Regions from separate parts of the Dokdonia sp. PRO95 genome, predicted to be linked through region 2. Evidence: riboswitches for the same ligand, from Rfam matches in the RefSeq annotation. Region 2 holds a riboswitch; the other holds the start of a gene.
The links. Region 2 has a riboswitch for thiamine pyrophosphate ahead of D017_RS06185 (TonB-dependent receptor). Riboswitches for the same ligand answer to the same signal wherever they lie in the genome.
Positions count from the first base shown of each region.

Region 1: another riboswitch for thiamine pyrophosphate. It lies ahead of thiS (sulfur carrier protein ThiS); the one in region 2 lies ahead of D017_RS06185 (TonB-dependent receptor).

Region 1 is NZ_CM001837.1:2,793,157-2,803,701, forward strand. Features, by position in the region: gene D017_RS12620 (DUF3526 domain-containing protein) at 1-1,134, shown strand, start outside; gene D017_RS12625 (sensor histidine kinase) at 1,747-3,204, shown strand; gene D017_RS12630 (response regulator) at 3,428-3,814, opposite strand; gene D017_RS12635 (hypothetical protein) at 3,818-5,479, opposite strand; gene D017_RS12640 (hypothetical protein) at 5,469-6,200, opposite strand; TPP riboswitch at 6,475-6,569, shown strand; gene thiS (sulfur carrier protein ThiS) at 6,663-6,866, shown strand; gene thiC (phosphomethylpyrimidine synthase ThiC) at 6,922-8,781, shown strand; gene D017_RS12655 (thiamine phosphate synthase) at 8,889-9,476, shown strand; gene D017_RS12660 (hydroxymethylpyrimidine/phosphomethylpyrimidine kinase) at 9,617-10,390, shown strand; gene thiE (thiamine phosphate synthase) at 10,390-10,545, shown strand, end outside.
Region 2 is NZ_CM001837.1:1,393,963-1,404,507, forward strand. Features, by position in the region: gene D017_RS06165 (HIT family protein) at 1-31, opposite strand, end outside; gene D017_RS06170 (four helix bundle protein) at 84-434, opposite strand; gene greA (transcription elongation factor GreA) at 504-980, opposite strand; gene D017_RS06180 (hypothetical protein) at 1,169-1,591, shown strand; gene D017_RS06185 (TonB-dependent receptor) at 1,729-3,903, opposite strand; TPP riboswitch at 4,062-4,154, opposite strand; gene D017_RS06190 (2-dehydropantoate 2-reductase) at 4,265-5,188, shown strand; gene leuS (leucine--tRNA ligase) at 5,371-8,247, shown strand; gene D017_RS06200 (SemiSWEET transporter) at 8,337-8,606, shown strand; gene ald (alanine dehydrogenase) at 8,732-9,838, shown strand; gene D017_RS06210 (zinc metallopeptidase) at 10,031-10,545, shown strand, end outside.

The DNA of each region.
Region 1 (10,545 bases), 1.4 Mb from region 2:
TTATATTATCAACGGTTTGCCTTTATAAAGGAACCAGCTGCTATAAGTGCTATTTCTATTGGTCAAAGCGATGTAAATCCTTTACTTCAAGCAGTCACCATACGTGGTCTTGAAGGACAAAAATATGATACAGATTTTGAAAATCCATCACTCTTAATGTCTGGAAATTTAGATTTGGGATTTGTAATTATATATTTATTTCCTTTGGTTCTAATTGCGATGACCTTTAATTTATATTCTGAAGAAAAAGAATTAGGTACTTGGCGTATTCTTTCTGCTCAAACTTCTAGTAAGACGGTATACTTACTTAAAAAATTAATGGTACGTGGGCTTTTTGTAATTACACTATTTAGTATTCTTATGATAGTGGCAAGCATAATACTCAATATACCCTTAGATGTTAATTTTGCAGGTGTATTTGTTCAAGGTTTGTTATATCTCATTTTTTGGCTCTCTCTTTGTTTATGCGCCATTTCATTCTTAAAAAGTTCAAGTTTTAATGCACTTATATTAACTTCAGTATGGGTGATTCTAACCATTCTAATTCCTGCCATAGTTAATAATTATGTGACTAATAAATATCCCGTTCCAGAAGCTCTCAATGCAATGGTAGAACAACGTGATGGATATCATGAAAAATGGGATTTAAAGAAGGATATTACCATGGATGGTTTCTTGGAAGCTTACCCTCAATATGTGGGTTATGATGTTCCTGAAGATGTCTTTAGCTGGATTTGGTATTACGGAATGCAGCACATGGGTGACCTCACAGCACAAGAAACAAGTGAGGAAATGACAGAAAAATTAACGATGCGAAATAATGTAAGTAGGAAAATAGCAAATTTTGTTCCTACAATGCACGCACAGCTTAGCTTCAATAAATTGGCTGGAACTGATATGAATAGTCATTTAGACTTTCTAAAAGAACTAACACGTTTTCACGAAAATTTGCGTTTGGGATTTTATACGAAGATTTTTGATAAAGAGTCTGTAGATGCCGTACAGTGGGATAATCACCAAGCAAAGTTCTATAAACAAAGTCACACTTTTAATTGGCTTTATTTAATATTTCCAACAGTATTAATAAGCTTTATTATAAGCACGATTAGCATATATAATTTTAGGAAAATTTAAGTAATGGGGAGATGGATTGTTAATGTACTTCGGTACACAAAGGGTTAATGTAATTTCCACTCCCCTATACTTAATTTATAAACGACTATCAACATAGTGATAAATCTATAAAATAAATTACTATGATAGCACTTTAAGAATAGCGTTGGTTACATTCAGTAAATTTTCAACCTTCTCAACATTACAAGCATCACATTTTGTATTTAATAAGTCTAAATTTCATATACTAGAATTCCAAATAATTATTTGAATCTTAGAAGATGTTATTCTCATTACATAGTTTGATTCATTGATAAGCTCTAAATTCCTAATAATTATGCTATCAACAATAAAATTTCCTATCACAATAACTCTAGTATTTGTTTAAATCTCAGTAACAAATTTTGTTTTATTTTATTTTTCCTATCTTAGATACGCATAGATATAAATCCCTAGTATCTAAATAATTATGCGCTACATTTAAAATAGTCGTTAGTTTGTAATCTAACGGTTTTGGTAAATGTTATCATATTTCTGAAAACAGCCTAATGCTTCTTCAGTAGCATTAATCTTAAGATTTATGAATAAGCTTTGTTTTACTGCTGAAGTATTCTTAACTAACCACCGCCCCATATGAATAGTTTTGATATTAATTTTTTAATAGTTTCCTCATTTACCGCCATCTTTGGTGTTTTCGGAGTTTATCACTTTGTTTCTTATTTAATTTTAAGGCACAAAATTCTGTGTCACTATTGTATCATACTTTTTGGACTTACACTACATTGGAGTTGGTCACTTTTTCCAGACGGATTTCTTCCTGAGGTAATTCAAAAAAATGGATCGCTTATCTCTGCAATGACTACCACCTTTGGATTTTTATTGTTTACAACCAATTATTTAAATATTCATCGCGGCAATCATCCTAAAATATCACGTAGTTATACTTTTTTAAAATATAGCACAGTTTTAATCCCAATTCTTTTTGTTCTCAATATTCTAACTATCCATATTCCTTGGTTACATAGTTCGCTCGTAATGTCTGCAGCCATTACTGCTTTGCTATCTGTACTTTTGAATATTTTCTCTGGGATTCGCTTATTTAATGAAGAGCGTTTTAATAAATACTATTTGTATGCGTATTCCCCAATGCTCCTCTCCTCAGTTATCTATATAAGTGCATGGTTTTTAAAGGAAAACTATAATGTTGATAGGGAGTTTATCGTATTCATTACGTCATTACTTATTACACTCCAACTTATTTTATTTTCTATTCTCGTTAGTTATAAGTTTAAGTTTATAGAAAAGTCTAACATGAGGACGCAGGTAGAAACTAATAAAATGCTTGCTTTAGAAGTAGACAAGCAGACGAAAGATCTACAAATTGCAAAACAAGATGTAGAGAGTAAAAATCGCGAACTTGAGTCTGTCAATTCTCTTAAAAACAAGCTGTTTTCTTTGCTTACACATGACGTTAGAGGACCTCTGCATAATATTTCTTTACTGGTCAATCTACTTGAAAACCAAATAGAGGACAATGAACTAAAAGAAATCTCACAAAGTCTCAAAAATGAGTTGGATGAGAGAATTGCCATGGTAAGCGCCTTACTAGACTGGTCATATAATCAGCTAGAAGGAATTAAACTCAATAAAAAGCACTGCGATATTGAAGAAATATTTAATACTATGGCTAAGCAATTTCAACGCCCAGCAAAAGAAAAGGACGTAAAGCTATTATTCGAAATTGAAACCCCTACCCTATTTATTGATGAAAATATGTTTAAAGTAGTCTTACGTAATTTGATTTCAAACGCCATAAAATTTAGTACAAAGAATCAAAATGTCATATTATCCAGCAAGAAAGGGCCAGATGGCATTGAAATAGGCGTACAGGATTTTGGTGTGGGAATGACAACTAGCTGGCATAAAAATCTAGTTAAAGATTGCATACCAAAAACAACATTAGGCACTAAGGGAGAACAAGGGACTGGCTTTGGGCTACTCATTACAAAAGACTTCGTAGAAATGAATGGAGGCGAACTCTTCTGTACAAGTACACCAAATGAAGGCACCCATTTTGTAATGCGGTTTTGAGGTGAGGCTTTATCTAAAGTGTATCAGCTCGAATCAATCACTTTTCAATAAATAATGTTGTTTTTTAATTTTAATACTTTCATTAAAGAAGTACTATTCTATTAATTTTGATTCGAGTATCAGAACAGTATGAGCTATCCATTTTGTTTAAACATAAATAAACATAGTTCCCGCTTAATATTTAGAATAAATTCAAGTACATCCTAGACACTTTATGATATCCTCAATTTATTTTTTTTCTTTTTAAAAGAAATTCTTTTAAAGCAATTATTTCAATAGGTTTAGTAAGAATGTCGTATCCATTACTTAATCCTTTTTCATTTAAACTTTCTTCAATTTTATGATTTCCCGTCATAACAATTATTTTCTCTGATGAATAATTTATAGACTGAAGTTTTTTAAGTATTCCAAAACCATCTAAATCACTTTTTACTGATAAAGATATATCTACTATAACAGCATCGTATTTATTAACTTTTTCGAATGATTTGAAATCTTGTGATTTTGTATAAACAGAAAAATTTATTGCCTTATTGAAGAATAAATCGTTTACATAATTAAAAGCTGTTTCTAAAAAGACAAACTCATTCTCAAAAATTAGAACTTCCATAACTTAAAACTTTTTAAATTCTATACTAAAAAATAATATATGATTTTTTGACCATAACCTACCATTTAATCCCATTTGATCAAGGAAATCCTTAATTTCTATTAAACCGTGTGTATTTCTTTTTAATATTGCCATTCTATCATCAGAATTAAAATCCCTCACAAAACTTGGTTCAGTTTCTTGAGAACTGTGAATAAAATTATTATGAAAAGTCATAATATATTTGGAATCAAGCTGTTCTATTTGCACACCATAATTATTATCCAACTTATATTTACTAATGTTACTAAGCCAATTTGAAAAAACCAAATCGATACCAGTTTCATTCATCTTTACTTTATTATTCAATTCTTTATCTTTTCCAATAAATTCATACTCGAAATGAATGCTATTTAAATGAAATGATACAGATTCTCTTAATCTTACTAAGATATTAATAAATGGATAATAATTACTTTCAAGAACGTTAAATGGATTATTAGACTTTTCTAATATCGTATCTGCTCTATCGAGTATCAATTTTAAGGAAGTTCGCAACTTGTTTCTTTCGTGCCTCAAGTACGGCTCAATTTTCAATCTTCGATCGTTAGATTGTTCCATATCATAATCATTTGAAATATCTAAATATGTTTTTAAAGGGCCAATTTTATTTCTTGTAAAATGCATTGAATTAATTGCGTTATTAACGTAAGTTACTTTTTTAGCAATATTGTCAAAATTCTTCCTACTCTCTAAATCTTGTCTTCTCTTGAAATTAAAAATATGCGATAATCTCACGAAAAATGGAGATATGAGTTTATAAAATAAATCTTTGCTTTTAAATATATTACTTCCATCTTCCTCTGATAAAGTTAGTAAGTAATACATTTCTATTGTATTACTTTTCGTTTTAAACAATAGGTTATTATGACTTATTTTATCATTTACGGTTATATTCAAATCATACAAAATAGTTTTTTCTAATTCAGTGAAAATTTTTAAAGATTCAAATTCTAGCTCATAAGTAAAAAGAGAACCGTTAATAATATTAAGTCTTGAGTCAACAATTTCAAAGCAAATTATTTGATTTATAGGTTTTAAAAATATGTTATGCTTGTTCAAAACGGGTAATATTTCATCGTATACCTCGTGCATATTATCTAAGGCATTTTCTTGCAGTAAAAAAGTATCTAATGAATTATTTAGTTCATCATAAAATCCTTTAAAGGATTTTCTAAACTTGCTCAATGAATTAATTCCAAATAAAACAACTAAAATTATTAAAAATTCTAAAATGATTTTTTTATCAATAAACAATATAAGGGCTAATGGCGCAAAATAAAGAATGAGTGCCATACTCTTATCTATATAATTTTTAGAGTTGATTATAGGTAGAATTAGTAATGTAAATAGAGAGATATTTAATTCTTTGAAATTGACAAGTATAAATCCAATGAAGGCATAATCAACCAATAATTTAATATGCTGAAAACCATCGTTTTTTGAATGAAATAATAAATGAAATACTGTATACGACAGAAATGCAATAAGTAACTGCCACATAATAAATTTATCATTAAACTTGATAACAATAAAAACACTAAAAATCAATATAATAAGTCTATATACAATAGAAACTATACTATCTTTTGCATATTCCGCGTCTTTAAAAACTTTAAAATCCATAGATTATTTTTAATATTTTCTGATATAAAAAATTCACTACAAAAGTTATGTAGCACAACTTAAATAAAGCAAGGACTATTATTCCAGTATTTGTTTTGGGTTCTACCTGTATATTTTCACTAGTTTCGAAAATTAGACTTATTATATTAAAAAAATGATTTAAGATATAATTATCATGTAATTCCTTAAATTGAATTTCAAATATTTGATTTTTTTCAATTGAGGTTGGTAATAAAACGAAAAACATTCCCAAAAAGACTATTAACAATATTGATATTATAGCTTTTATATTATAGGATGTCATATGGGATACCAAAGCGATAAATTTTCTGAAAGTAATATTTTCAATAAGCATTGATGTTTTGAGAGTGTTTCGACATTTTTTTATTATTACTAATTCATCATCAAATCCATGATTAGCCAGTTTTCTACAGCAATAATCAGCCAAGGAAAATTTCTCTTTAAAGCTCTGAACCGAGTTAATGGCATAAATTAGTTTATTAGTATTTAAATAATCATAACCATAATCTTTCTCTTCTATACTTTTGCCATATAGTGCTATGAATTTTTTGACATCTGTGTAAAGAGGTCTTGTGAAATTCTGATTGTGAGTACTTTCTTTCTTAATTTGAATAATTAAATATAAAATTTGAAATTTATCATTTACCTCACTTTTTTCTAAATCATTATATAATTTAATAAGAAAATTTCTGCTCAACATTATTATAAATTCTAGAGTTTGCTGTTATTAATCTAATAATATATACTTCTTTAATTTTTAGGTATTCGCACAGTCAGATGGTACTTTTTTAATTTTCTATTTGCGCTATTTCATTAAATTAAAAAAAAAGAAAATTGCCAAACCTATTCCAACGCAACTTACGGTAAACCGCAAGCTACTCTAAATCCCCATAAAAACCTACCAACCAAAACATAACATTTTAAATTTTTTACATTTTCTCTCATCTAGTTGAGAATAATTATTACTTTTAAAGTCTAAACTTTAGGAGTAGCTATTAAATTAGTTTGAGAAAAATCCTTAGAACCTGATTTGGTTAATACCAACGTAGGGAAAAGTTAGAGGTAGTGCATTCCTGCATATTTCCTCTATTTTTAATTCTATCCTTCTCATTCCTTTATCGTTTATATAACCGAGGCATTATGCTTCATAATTGTATTAAACATGATAAACATAAAGGTCAATCAAACCTCGTATCAATTTCCAGCACAGGTCACACTAGACCAGATTCTCTCGCAACTCGACATTTCGGTCAGTGGGATTGCTGTGGCTATTAATGAGCGCATTATTACTAGATCACAATGGGTTTCCACCATTCCTGATGATGGCGATGCTGTGCTTATTATTAAAGCCACACAAGGTGGATAATAGCGACTTCTAGGTACTTCAAGAGTAGAAAAACATCATTAATTAATCCAAAAAGATGAAAAATAGAGACACTGCGCCTAAGCAAGGCGGCATTACCAGAAATCCATTTCCTAATTCAAAAAAAATCTACGTAAACGGTAAGATTCACCCACAGATTAAAGTGGCTATGCGTGAGATTGCGCTTAGTGATACTGTGGACTCAATGACCAAAAGGAAAACGCCAAACGAGCCAGTAACGGTGTATGACACCTCTGGTCCATACACAGATCCAAACAAAGAAATCGACATACACAGTGGTTTAGAGCGCATCCGTGAGTCGTGGATTCTGGAGCGCAATAATGTAGAACTATTAGATAGCTACTCCTCTACCTATTGCAACGAGCGTCTCAATGATAAGAGTCTAGACCACATGCGTTTCAAGCTTTTAAAGAAACCTATGCGTGCAAAAAAAGGTGAAAATGTCACGCAGCTGCACTATGCAAAACAAGGGATTATCACTCCAGAAATGGAGTATATCGCTATTCGCGAAAATCAGCGTATCGATGAGATGACGGAGATTAGAAAGCAACATAAAGGAGAACATTTTGGTGCGTCTATTCCTGATAAAATCACGCCAGAATTTGTACGCTCAGAAGTTGCAAGAGGTCGTGCCGTAATCCCTTCAAACATCAACCACCCAGAAGCAGAGCCTATGATTTTAGGACGTAATTTCTTGGTGAAGATTAATGCAAATATTGGAAACTCGGCAGTTACCTCGTCCATCGAGGAAGAAGTAGAAAAAGCCGTTTGGGCATGCCGCTGGGGTGCAGATAATATCATGGATTTATCTACGGGTGAAAACATACATGAGACCCGCGAGTGGATCATACGCAACTCCCCTGTTCCCGTGGGAACGGTTCCTATTTACCAAGCGTTAGAAAAAGTAAATGGCGTTGCCGAAGATCTAACGTGGGAGATTTTTAAAGACACGTTGATTGAGCAAGCAGAGCAAGGTGTAGACTATTTTACCATACACGCTGGTGTGTTATTACGTTATGTGCCTATGACCGCAAACCGTGTGACGGGTATCGTCTCTCGTGGCGGATCTATCATGGCAAAGTGGTGTCTTGCACATCATAAAGAGAGCTTTTTGTACACACATTTTGAAGATATCTGTGAGATTTTAAAGCAATATGACGTTGCCTTTTCTTTGGGTGACGGTTTACGCCCTGGCTCTGTAGCAGATGCAAATGATGAGGCACAATTTGCTGAGTTAGAAACGCTGGGCGAACTCACAAAAATCGCTCGTAAGCATGATGTGCAGTGCTTTATAGAAGGTCCTGGTCACGTCCCGATGCACATGATAAAGGAAAATATGGAGAAGCAGATTGAAGTATGCGATGAGGCTCCATTTTACACTCTAGGTCCTCTTACTACAGATATTGCGCCTGGTTATGACCATATTACCTCTGGAATTGGTGCTGCCATGATAGGCTGGTACGGGTGTGCGATGTTGTGCTACGTTACTCCAAAAGAACACCTTGGATTACCCAATAAAGAAGACGTGCGCGTTGGTGTGGTTACTTACAAACTAGCGGCTCACGCTGCAGATCTGGCCAAAGGTCACCCAGGTTCGCAACATCGAGATAATGCGCTGAGTATGGCGCGTTTTGAATTTCGCTGGGAAGACCAGTTCAATCTTGGTCTCGATCCAGAACGAGCTCGCGAGTATCACGATGAAACGCTACCAGCAGCAGGTGCAAAAGTGGCGCACTTCTGCTCCATGTGCGGACCAAAATTTTGCTCCATGAAAATTTCTCAGGAAGTAAGAGATTTTGCTGCTGTAAATGACATAGTCGACAACGAAGTCATCCAAAAAGGAATGGAAGAAAAGTCAAAAGAATTTAAAGCCAAAGGTTCCGAAGTATATCTGTAAAAAGATGTGGGAGTTCCCACGCTGCAAAAGCGTGGGCAGGCTTTCCACTACAATCTTTTGCCAGAAAAAGGCAAAAGGATTTTCATTACAATCCTTAACTCAAAAAGATGATCATCGTACTATCACCAGAATATGATATCCCTAATGAAGTAGAAACACTCAACCAGTTATTTAAACAAGGATTAGCATGCTATCATGTAAGAAAACCACATAAAAGTTATGAGGAATATTGCGCCTACATACAGCAGATAGATACTGCATTTCATGACAAGATTGTAGTGCACGATTACCATAAAGTCATCAACGAATTTAATTTAAAAGGAATCCATTTTAAGGAACAACATCGCATAGATCACATAGATAATCCTGGTAAGTATTTTAAAGGTTTAAATATGTTCGGAAAAACGATAAGCTCCTCTTTTCATGATTTGCAAGCTCTAGAAGACTGCTATTTTGAATTTGACTATCACTTTTTGAGTCCTGTGTTTAATTCCATTTCAAAAGAAGGCTATAGTGGCCGTGGCTTTGATGTAACTGATAGCAATAAAACAATCATTGCCTTGGGCGGGATCTGCCCAGAAAATGTAGCACAAGTCAAACAACTAGGCTATAACGGAATTGCAGTTTTAGGAAGTATATGGAAAGCAGTGAATCCGTTGCAGAGTTTTAAAAAAATAAAATCAGCATTTGGATAGTCTATCTCAAAACAATAAACAGTTCGCGTTAAGGATTGAGTGGCATGTCTGAGCTCTTTTATGAATTTTTCATTCATAAAAAGCGAGTAGCGAAAGCCTGACCTGCAAGGGAACGCCCTAATAGAAAGTAGAATATAGTATTGAAAACAAACAATTACATATTAACCATTGCAGGCTTAGACCCATCAAGTGGCGCAGGAATCACTTCAGATATTAAAACATTTGAAGCGCACCGGCTATACGGTTTATCAGTGTGTACCGCAGTCACGGTTCAAAATGATGTCGATTTTAAAGAATGTGTGTGGATAGACAAAGCTGTGATTATTTCGCAAATAGAAACGCTTTTTGAACGGTTTGAAATCTCCGTAGTGAAGATTGGTATTATTCAATCATGGGAAGTGCTGTCGCTTGTTTTGGATAGCTTACATATGCTTAATCCTGAGATAAAAATCATTGTAGATCCCATCATAAAGGCGAGCGCTGGCTTTGATTTTCATAGCCTCGAGCATCAAGATATTTTGGATAAAATATGGTCACAATGTTATGTGATTACTCCTAATTATGATGAGATCCAACTACTGTATCCAGACCTCAGTATTGAAGAAACGATAGAACACATAAGCAACTTGACAAATATTCACTTAAAAGGCGGACATAGAAAGGATAAAACGGGCTGGGACCTGCTTTACCACAGTAAAACCGTTGTAAAAAATATTACTCCTAAGGCAGAAAAGGTGTTACAAAAACATGGAAGCGGTTGTGTGCTTTCGGCCGCGCTGGCGAGTAATATTTTGTTGCAGCAAGGTATAGAAGAAGCCGCGATAAACGCAAAATACTATACCGAAGCCTTTTTAAACTCAACCGATAGCTTACTGGGACAACACAGTTATCCAACAATAAAAATTAAATCGTAATGATACCAAAACTACATTATATCTCTCAGGGTAAAACGCCAGAAGTGCATCTTGATAACATAGAGAATGCTTGTACGCATGGAGCAACACTGGTGCAACTTCGCTTAAAAAATGTCTCTTTAGACCAGGTACTAATTACAGCAAAAGAAGCGCGA
Region 2 (10,545 bases):
GGTTTATGATTTTTGTGAAAATGCTTGGCATAATTTGAAATTGAAATTGAAATTGAAATTGAACTCGAACTCGAACAAGCTCCTTATTTACTATTTTTAATTCTGGTGACGATTATTCTTATGAGTTGATCGTTTTCATTCCTGAGCGATGCGAGATTGTTTTCTGATAATATATTTGCTTTAACTTGAATGTTGAGATTGCGCATGCTTTCCCTTAGTTCTTTTAAACAAATTCTGAGTTTATGAACTTTATCGTTAGTAGTTCCCGCCCCTAAGGCTTCTCCATAGTTTAAAGCAGATGAGCAAGATGATCTTATCAATTGTTTTGCGAGATATTCTGCAGCAAATGAAGATGGTTTTTTACTGTAAAGTATAATAACCGCAGCAGCAAAATCTTCCAGTCGCTCACTCAAATCGAAACGTTTGTCGCTCATATTATAATTATTTAGCCAACTTCATTTTTCAAATTCTAGTTCAATTTCAACTTCAATTTCGAGTTCTACTTAGTCCCTTGAGATAGAAACAACGTCAAATTTCATCACGCCACTTGGCACTTGAATCTCAGCTACTTCACCTACTTCCTTGCCTAGTAGCCCTTTACCTATAGGTGAGTCTACAGAGATGAGTCCCTTTTTAATATCGGCTTCATTTTGAGCTACAAGTTTGTAGGTCATGGTTGCGCCATTAATTTGATTTTTAATCTTTACCGTAGAGTGCACAAGTACTTTAGAAGTGTCTAGTTGTGACTCGTCAATGATACGTGCATTTGAGGCTAGGTTTTCTAGTTTTGCAATGCGCATCTCAAGCATACCTTGCGCTTCCTTTGCGGCATCATATTCGGCGTTCTCACTTAAATCTCCTTTGTCACGAGCATCTGCAATATCTTGTGACGCCTTAGGGCGCTCCACATCACGTAGGTGATTGAGTTCGTCCTTGAGCTTCTTTAAGCCCTCTGCTGTATAATAATTTACCTTACTCATAATAGATCCGGTTTAAGTATAATTAGTTTAAAAATGTTGTCATTTTATGCATACACATAAAAAAAGTCCCTCTTCGGGACGTGTCTCACGAATATACAAAATATTTTAAATCCTTTACCGTTTTATGGTACCTTGCAAGCCTAAATTGTTGAAATCACGCTTTCGCGAAAGCGTAAAAAAATCCTTCTATGCGTCAGATATTGACCTTTGTTATTCTTACTACTCTTTGTCTTTCATGTACAAATAGTGATGATGGAAACCAGCGTAATCCTTTCTTACTAGATGTGAACTTTTCTACACAATTGAGTGCTATACAGGTACTAGATTTAGAAATTCCAAGTAATCCTATCTATGTTCAAAACGGAGGTATACGTGGTCTTTTTGTTATTAATACAGGTAGCAGCATTGTTGCGTGGGAAGCATCAGATCCTAACCATGCACCTAACGATTGCTCACTTATGGTTATAGATGGTATCAATGTAAAATGCCAGTGTGATGATGATAATAGTTACAATCTCTTTACTGGGCAGTCTAATAATGAAGTGCTAGAATATACAATGCTTAATTACCGAGTAAATGCTTCTGGTAATAGCATCACCGTATTTAACTAAAAGTAAAAAAAAGAAGCCGACTCAAAAGAGGCGGCTTCTCACTTACAATTTGTAGTTCAGTCCCCCAACTGATTACATATTGTTTATTTTTAGCGACTTAAATATAGCGAAAATTAAATAATAAGACCTTTTATCCCTTAAAATTTAAGAGTAGCTCCTACTAAGAAGTTAATTCCCGCCTGCGGATAATAGCCCGCTCCTTCAATGGTAGTAATCTCATTAGGCACTGAGAAATCATCATTATAGGTGAAGAAGTATCCATTTGAAATATATTTCTTATTAAAGATATTATTCACAAGTCCATTGAGGAGAATAGACTTAAATACCGGAACCTCCTTAATCTCGTATTGAATACTCAAATCATTTAAGAAATAAGAATCAAGTTTAGAAAGTTCGCTATCTATATTACCCATATATTGCTCTCCTACAAATTTCGATAAGAAACCTATGCTAAAATCTGCATTAGGCTTATAGGTAAGCATATTACTAGCTACGAGATTAGGCGAGTATGAAATATTTGTATTACCTAGGTTTGTAATCGCACCATCTAGATTAAAAAGAAAATCTCTATTCTTATTTGTGCTTAATGCAATATTAGGTTGTAAAGTAAACTTAGAACTTAGCTTTATAGCAGCATCTATTTCTATACCTGCTCTATAGCTATTACTATTAATTCGGATAGGCGCTCCTACATTATCAAGTTCACCAGTAGGGACTAACTGCCCGTCATAATCCATAAAATAACCATTCACATTTAAGGTGACGGTCTCTGTATTTAATCTCCATCCTAGCTCAAAGTCGTCTAGTTTTTCTGCGCGTGGATTGCCGTCTTCAAAATCTCCACGGTTGGGCTCACGGTTTGCACGGGCATAAGAGGCATATAACTGATTTTCTGCATTAATCTTATAGCTCAAACCTAATTTTGGATTAAAGAACTCATAGTTTTCATCTACCAAAAATTCATCAAGGTCAGAATTGATTCCGTCAGTTTTATAAGTGATAAATCGACCTTGAATGTCTGCATAAAATTGCCATTGATCATTTAATTTAAAGTTCGCTTTCGCGAAAGCAGAAAACTCATTCTTACTTCCCGTTCCAAAATAGTAATTATCTCCTAGCTCAGAATCACCAGCAAATCGTGCCCATATCACTTCGCCAAAATGGTCTCCTCTATAAATGCTACCCAAAGCACCACCTACAAAGTCAACCATGTTGTCCTTGTAATTTGCCGTTGCACTTGCCACATAGAAGTCGTTATCTAGCCAGCGACGTCTTATAATATCTGATGTTTCTATGGTTTCACTACCTATAACTACAGGGGAAATACTGTAAAAAGCAAGATCTTCATCCTCTTTATATTCTTCAAAAAAGCCTCTACCATAGGTGTAGTTTAAACTGAGCTGTGTGCTCCAGTTATTGTCATAACGCTGGTTCCAGTGCAATTGGTAATGATCTTGCTTGTAATCATCTACTTGATTCTCGTGAAAGCGTGTCTCACCATTCTCATCTGTAAACTGTCCTGCAGGGTTAAAGGTTCTATCCTCGGCTAGCGTCTCTGCATCTATCCCAAACCAAGATTGGTATGTAACCTCAGATCCTGCAAAATTGATAAGCTTGATAAGCGTATTATCATCCTTATAGGCTGCTTGTAGAAAGTAAGATTTAAGATCAGACGATGCACGGTCGATATAACCGTCAGATTTAATTTGTGATAAACGACCAGATATCTCAATATGGTCATTGAGTAATCCAGTACTAAATTTCACATTATGACGTCGCGTCCCAAAAGATCCGAAAGAGTTGGAAATCTCACCATATGCCTCATTAGAAATTGCATCTGTAAGAATATTAAGACTGGCTCCAAAAGCTCCAGGTCCATTCGTAGAAGAACCTACTCCACGCTGTAGTTGTAAACTTTCTACGGATGATGTAAAATCTTGAAGATTTACAAAAAAGGTAGTAAGACTTTCTGAGTCATTATAGGGAATTCCATTTATAGTAACGTTAATCCCTTGGTTACCTGTACCACGTACTCGGAAACCAGTGTAACCTATGCCAGCACCAGCGTCTGAGGTAGTCACTACGCCTGGTAAAAAGTTAAGCTGCGTAGCAATGTCTTGTCCTAAGTTGCGCTCTGCAATTTGTTTTTTTGTAAGGTTGGAATGCGTAATAGGTGAGTCGGCTTTTACTCGTACAGAACGTACTAAAACTTCATCAAGTGACTCTACTTTTGTAGTGTCTACCACTGTTTTCTCTTGTGCACTAGCTGTAATTCCTGCAAGCGCAATCATACTCAATAGGATCTTTTTCATCCGTATATGGTTTAGTTACGAATACAAAGGGCAAATATTCTAATAAGTTAGCATTTACATACCTGTGCCGTGAGCACATATTGAAGAGGGTGCACCGTAGTGCTTCTCAAGAGAAATATGGTAACACTAGAAAAGCTAATTTGTATAGCGTTATCTGGAAAAACAAGTTCCTCATTCCTAAACAGCATTACCTGTTCTAGGTTCAATGGGTATAATCTCAGCTTCGTATAAAAGCACCCCTTTGAGATTTTGCAAAGATATACTAGAGTTTTTAATTAAGATATTATAAAGAAAAAATAAATCCGCTTACTGTACTTTTAAACTGACTAGCATTCTCTAGTTCTTATAAAATTATAAAACAATGCATATTTTAATTTACGGATCCGGTGGCGTGGGAGGATTCTTTGGAGGGAAACTCGCGCTTGCTGGAAATAAAGTAACCATGATTGCTAGAGGAGAACACCTTAAGGCCATACAAGAAAACGGTATTGAGGTAAACAGCATAACAGGAGATTTTAAAGCGACTCCGTATCTAGCAACAGATGATCTTAGTAAGATTGAAACACCAGATTTAGTCATCTTTGGAGTGAAGTCGTATCAGATAGAGAGTGCTGTAAAAGATATATTGCAATATTGTGATGAAAATACATTGTACTTGCCTTTACAAAATGGAGCAAGTAATGTAGAGGTCCTTAATTCGGTAGTGCCTAAATCACAGGTGCTGGCAGGACTTTGCCGTATGATTAGTTTTATTGAAGCGCCAGGAGTGATTTCTAATCCAGATATAGCGCCTGCAATACTCTTTGGAGAGCAGGATAATAGTAAGACAGAGCGCCTAGAAAAAATAGTGTCTGTATTTACAGATGCAGGAATTAATGCTGCTGTGCCAGATAATATTCAAGTAGCCATCTGGCAAAAATTTCTTTTTATAACAACCATAAGCGCCATAGGCGGACTAACAAGAGTGCCTATAGGCGTGATGAGAGAGCAGCCGTATATAAAAGAACTGATGCGCAAGACCGCGCAAGAAGTATTTGAGGTGGCAAAAGCAAAAGGAATCATACTCTCAGAGAAAACCTTTGAAAATATGTTTGGAGCCATTAGCAAGCAAGCGCATGAGACAACTGCTTCCACTCAGCGCGATATCATGGCTGGAAAACCGAGCGAATTAGAAAACTTCAATGGTTATATCGTGAAAGAAGGTAAAAGACTAGGTGTGGCTACACCCGTAAATGAGATGATTTATGAGTTGTTATTGCCGCAAGAGAAAGAGGCAAGGAAATAGTCATTTCGACAGCGCGCAGCGACAAGAAATCTCATTACAGTTAATATACAAAAGTGAGTATTATAATGATAACCAAAGCATGTTATTACCTACTATATAATTCCCCATAATTAATTGTAAATTTGCCCCCTTAAATGAGGAAGAGCACGCTTTCGCGAAAGCGTATAAATAATACATATACCATGAAATACCACTTTAACGAGATAGAAGCCAGATGGCAACAATACTGGGCAGATAAAGGCACTTTTCACGCGTCAAATAACAGTGATAAACCTAAATATTATGTGCTTGATATGTTTCCTTATCCTTCTGGGGCAGGGCTTCACGTGGGTCACCCGCTTGGGTATATTGCAAGTGATGTGTACTCGCGTTACAAGCGTTTAAAGGGGTTTAATGTATTGCATCCACAGGGATACGATTCTTTTGGATTACCTGCAGAGCAGTATGCAATCCAGACCGGGCAGCATCCTGCAGTGACTACAAAGGTGAATATTGAGGGCGGTGTAGATAATCAAGGAAATGTGATTGCTGGGTATAGAAAACAGCTGGATAAAATTGGCTTTTCTTTTGATTGGAGTCGTGAGGTGCGTACCTCAAATCCTGAGTACTACAAATGGACGCAGTGGATTTTTACAGAGCTTTTTAACTCTTGGTATAATAAGGATACAGATAAAGCAGAAGCGATAGAAACGTTGGTTTCCGCTTTCGCGAAAACTGGAAATGCAGAGGTAAACGCTGCTTGTGATGATAATATCACACCATTCACTGCAAAGCAGTGGAATGGGTTTACAGAAAAAGAACAACAAGATATATTATTACAATATCGCCTGACCTATCTCGCCGAAACGGAAGTAAACTGGTGTCCAGCACTTGGAACCGTACTTGCAAATGATGAGATTGTAAACGGGGTTTCTGAGCGTGGTGGTCACACAGTAATACGCAAGAAAATGACACAGTGGTCTATGCGTATTTCTGCTTATGCAGAGCGTTTAATCCAAGGACTTGAAGGAATAGACTGGAGCGAATCAATAAAAGAAACACAGCGCAACTGGATAGGAAAATCTGTAGGAGCGATGGTTACATTCCCTCTTAAAGATCATGCCGAAAGTGTAGAGGTGTTTACAACTCGCCCTGATACTATTTTTGGAGTGTCATTCATGACACTAGCGCCAGAACATGAGTTAGTAGCTCAAATCACTACTCCAGAGCAAAAAGAAGCTGTAGAAGCATACATTGAAAAAACAGCAAAGCGTTCTGAACGTGAGCGTATGGCAGATGTAAAAACCATCTCTGGTGTATTTACTGGAGCTTATGCAGAGCATCCTTTTACAAAGGAGCCTATTCCAGTATGGATAGGTGATTATGTACTTGCTGGTTATGGGACAGGAGCCGTGATGGCAGTTCCTTGTGGTGATCAACGTGATTATGACTTTGCAAAGAAATTTGATATTGCAATTCCTAATGTTTTTGAAGGTGTAGATATCTCAGAAGAAGCTTTTTCAGACAAGGCAACTACGGTTATCACAAACTCAGATTTCTTAAACGGATTAAAATATAAGAAAGCCGTAAAACTTGCGATTTATGAGTTAGAAAAAATAGGCGCAGGAGCAGGTAAAACAAACTATAGATTGCGTGATGCGGTGTTTAGCCGCCAGCGATACTGGGGAGAGCCATTTCCAGTGTATTATGAGAACGGAATCCCAAAGATGATTGACGTTGCTCATTTACCTATTAAACTTCCAGAAGTAGAAAAATACCTGCCTACAGAAGAAGGCGAGCCACCATTAGGCCGTGCAGATGTATGGGCATGGGATACTAAGAATAACAAAGTAGTATCTAACGATCTGGTCACTTCGAGCGCAGTCGAGAAGTCTCAAGACGGGATTTACCCGCTAGAACTCAATACCATGCCAGGCTGGGCAGGAAGTAGTTGGTATTTCTTTAGATATATGGAGAAAGCACAGCGCGATGAAGTCTTTGCTTCAAAGGAAGCAATGGATTACTGGGGTAATGTAGATTTATACATAGGAGGATCAGAGCACGGAACGGGGCACTTGTTGTACTCACGTTTCTGGGTGAAATTCTTAAAAGATAGAGGGCACGTAGGTGTAGATGAACCTTTCCAAAAGATGATCAATCAAGGAATGATTTTGGGGACTAGTGCTTTTGTGTATAGAGAGGAAGGAACGAGTAAATTTCTTTCTGCTGGGTTGTTAGAAGGAAAATCTTATCAAGCAATCCACGTAGACGTTACTTTAGTTAACGCATCAGATGAACTAGATGTAGAAGCTTTTAAGAACTGGCGTGAAGAATTTAAAAATGCTGAATTTATCTTAGAAGATGGTGTTTACAAAGTAGGCCGCGAGGTTGAAAAAATGTCTAAGTCTAAGTACAACGTGGTAAATCCAGATCAAATCTGTGAGCAATACGGAGCAGATACGCTACGTATGTATGAGATGTTCTTAGGGCCACTTGAGCAAGCAAAACCTTGGAACACGGCAGGAATTACAGGAGTACATAACTTCTTAAAGAAATTCTGGAAGCTCTATCACAATGGAGCAGACGAAGCTTTTAATGTGACAGAGGAGGCGCCAAGTAAAGACAGCCTCAAAACTCTACATAAAACAATAAAAAAGGTAGAAGAGGATATTGAGAACTTTAGTTTCAATACTTCAGTATCTACATTTATGATTGCTGTAAATGAGTTAGGAGCACAAAAGTGTACCTCTCGTGAAGTGCTGGAGTCTCTGGTTATCCTTATTGCACCTTATGCTCCGCACATCGCAGAGGAGCTTTGGAGCAAGCTTGGACACTCAGAAAGTATCTCTGAGGCTGCTTTCCCAATATTTGATGCGAGTCATTTAGTAGAAAGTGCAAAGAACTATCCTATCTCTTTTAATGGGAAAATGAAGTTTACGCTAGAATTACCACTAGATCTATCTAAAGATGAGATAGAAAAAGTAGTTATGGCAAATGAGAAAACACAAATGTATCTAGATGGTCGTACGCCTAAAAAGGTAATTATCGTGCCTGGTAAGATTGTAAATATAGTAGGGTAACACCTAGCTGTAATATAAAGCTTGCTTGTGTTCAAATAGCTCACGAGCAGGCTTTTGTTTTGTAATTACATTAATAATACGTTGTTGCTATGGCAGGAATTGATAACATAGAAATTATAGGTCTGGTTGCGGCCACACTTACTACGGCGGCTTTCTTGCCTCAGGTGTATCAAACCTGGAAAACTAAGGATGTCTCAGGCTTGAGTCTTCCTATGTTTACTATGTTTTTTGTAGGGGTTGTATTCTGGCTCGTTTATGGAGTTCTTAAAGAAAGTCTCGCCATTATATTAGCAAATGCAATTACTGTAGTCTCTTCTTTCTTATTACTCTATTTTAAAATCAAATACGGTAAAAAATAACATTTTCAGATTGCTAGAAATCCATAGGTATTTTTAATAATATCATTGTGATAGCCCTTGATTTTTAGGATTTTATAATCTGCATTTTTTCGTGTTTCTGTTACCTTGACGCCAAAATTCAAGCAATGGTAATAGGTGTTCCTACAGAAATTAAAAACAATGAAAACAGGGTGGGCATCACCCCCGGCGGAGTCTATGAACTCGTAAAGAGAGGTCATAGTGTACATATTCAAAAGGCAGCAGGCTTTAATAGTGGTTTTACAGATCAACATTATATAGATGCGGGTGCAACAATCCTTGACACGATTGAGGAGGTCTACGCCAGCGCAGAGATGATTGTGAAAGTAAAAGAACCGATCGAGCCAGAATATAAGCTCATTAAGAAAGATCAAATCGTATTCACTTATTTTCACTTTGCCTCTAGTGAGCCGCTCACCAGAGCGATGATTGCCAGCGAGTCTATATGTATAGCCTATGAAACGGTTGAAGAGGAAGACCGTTCGCTCCCGTTACTTACGCCTATGAGCGAAGTGGCAGGTCGTATGTCTATACAGCAAGGAGCGCGATATCTAGAGAAGCCCGTAAAAGGGCGAGGCGTACTTCTAGGTGGAGTTCCTGGAGTGAGTCCTGGTAAGGTGTTAGTCTTAGGAGCAGGAGTAGTAGGCATTCAAGCGGCAAAAATGGCTGCGGGATTAGGTGCCCATGTAACCATCCTAGATATTAGCATGAAGCGACTACGTCATGTAAATGACATCATGCCGCCACACGTGGTGACAGAATTTTCAAATGAATTTAATATCCGTAAACATATAAAAACGCACGACCTAATTATAGGTGGTGTTCTTATTCCTGGTGCAAAAGCGCCAAAACTTATTACTCGAGACATGCTCAAGGAGATGCGTCCAGGTACCGTAATTGTAGATGTTGCAGTAGATCAAGGTGGTTGCGTGGAAACCTCAAAACCTACTACGCACGAAGATCCAGTCTTTATTATAGACGATGTAGTGCATTATTGCGTGGCAAATATGCCTGGTGCAGTGCCTTATACTTCCACCGTAGCGCTTACTAATGTGACCTTGCCTTATGTATTGAAAATTGCAGACCAAGGTTGGAAATCTGCGTGTCTTAAAGATGCTACTCTTAAAAAAGGAGTGAATATCGTCGGAGGTGATGTTGTGTATCAAGAGATTTCGGAGGTTTTTGATGTGCCATATGTTCCGCTAGCAATATAGGTTGTGGGTTACGCTTTCGCGAAAGCGTACTTTTAAAAAACAACATATGTATTCCATAATCTTATGTAGTTGTTATTACACCGAGTATTTGAGGCTTTTGATGATAAAAAGATGAATTGTAATCTTGGCTTAATTTGTGCATAATACTTTTGTAACTTTAGAAACCTAAAAACAACTTTAAAATAAACGACTATGTTAGGAGGATATATGGGCTACTATATTATTGTAGGAGCTATCGGGCTTGTGAGTATGCTAGTAAGCAACAAGCTCAAAAGTAAATTTAAATTTTATTCAGAAGTGCAGCTGCGCAACGGGATGTCTGGAGCAGAGATTGCCGAAAAAATGCTAGCCGATAATGGAATTACAGATGTAAAAGTAATTTCTGTAGCTGGACAGCTTACAGATCATTACAACCCTAGAGATAAGACGGTAAATCTTAGTGATGTGGTTTACGGGCAGCGCAATGCTTCGGCAGCAGCGGTTGCTGCGCATGAGGTAGGTCATGCTATACAGCACGCTACGGCTTACAGTTGGTTGCAAATGCGATCTAAGCTTGTACCCGTGGTAAACATTGCTTCAAAAATGAGTATGTGGGTTATTATGGGTGGTGTCGCGCTCATGGCGTCTACTTCAATAGGAGGTACTGTGGCTATTATTGGTCTTGCACTATATGCAATGGGGACTATATTTAGTCTTATCACGCTGCC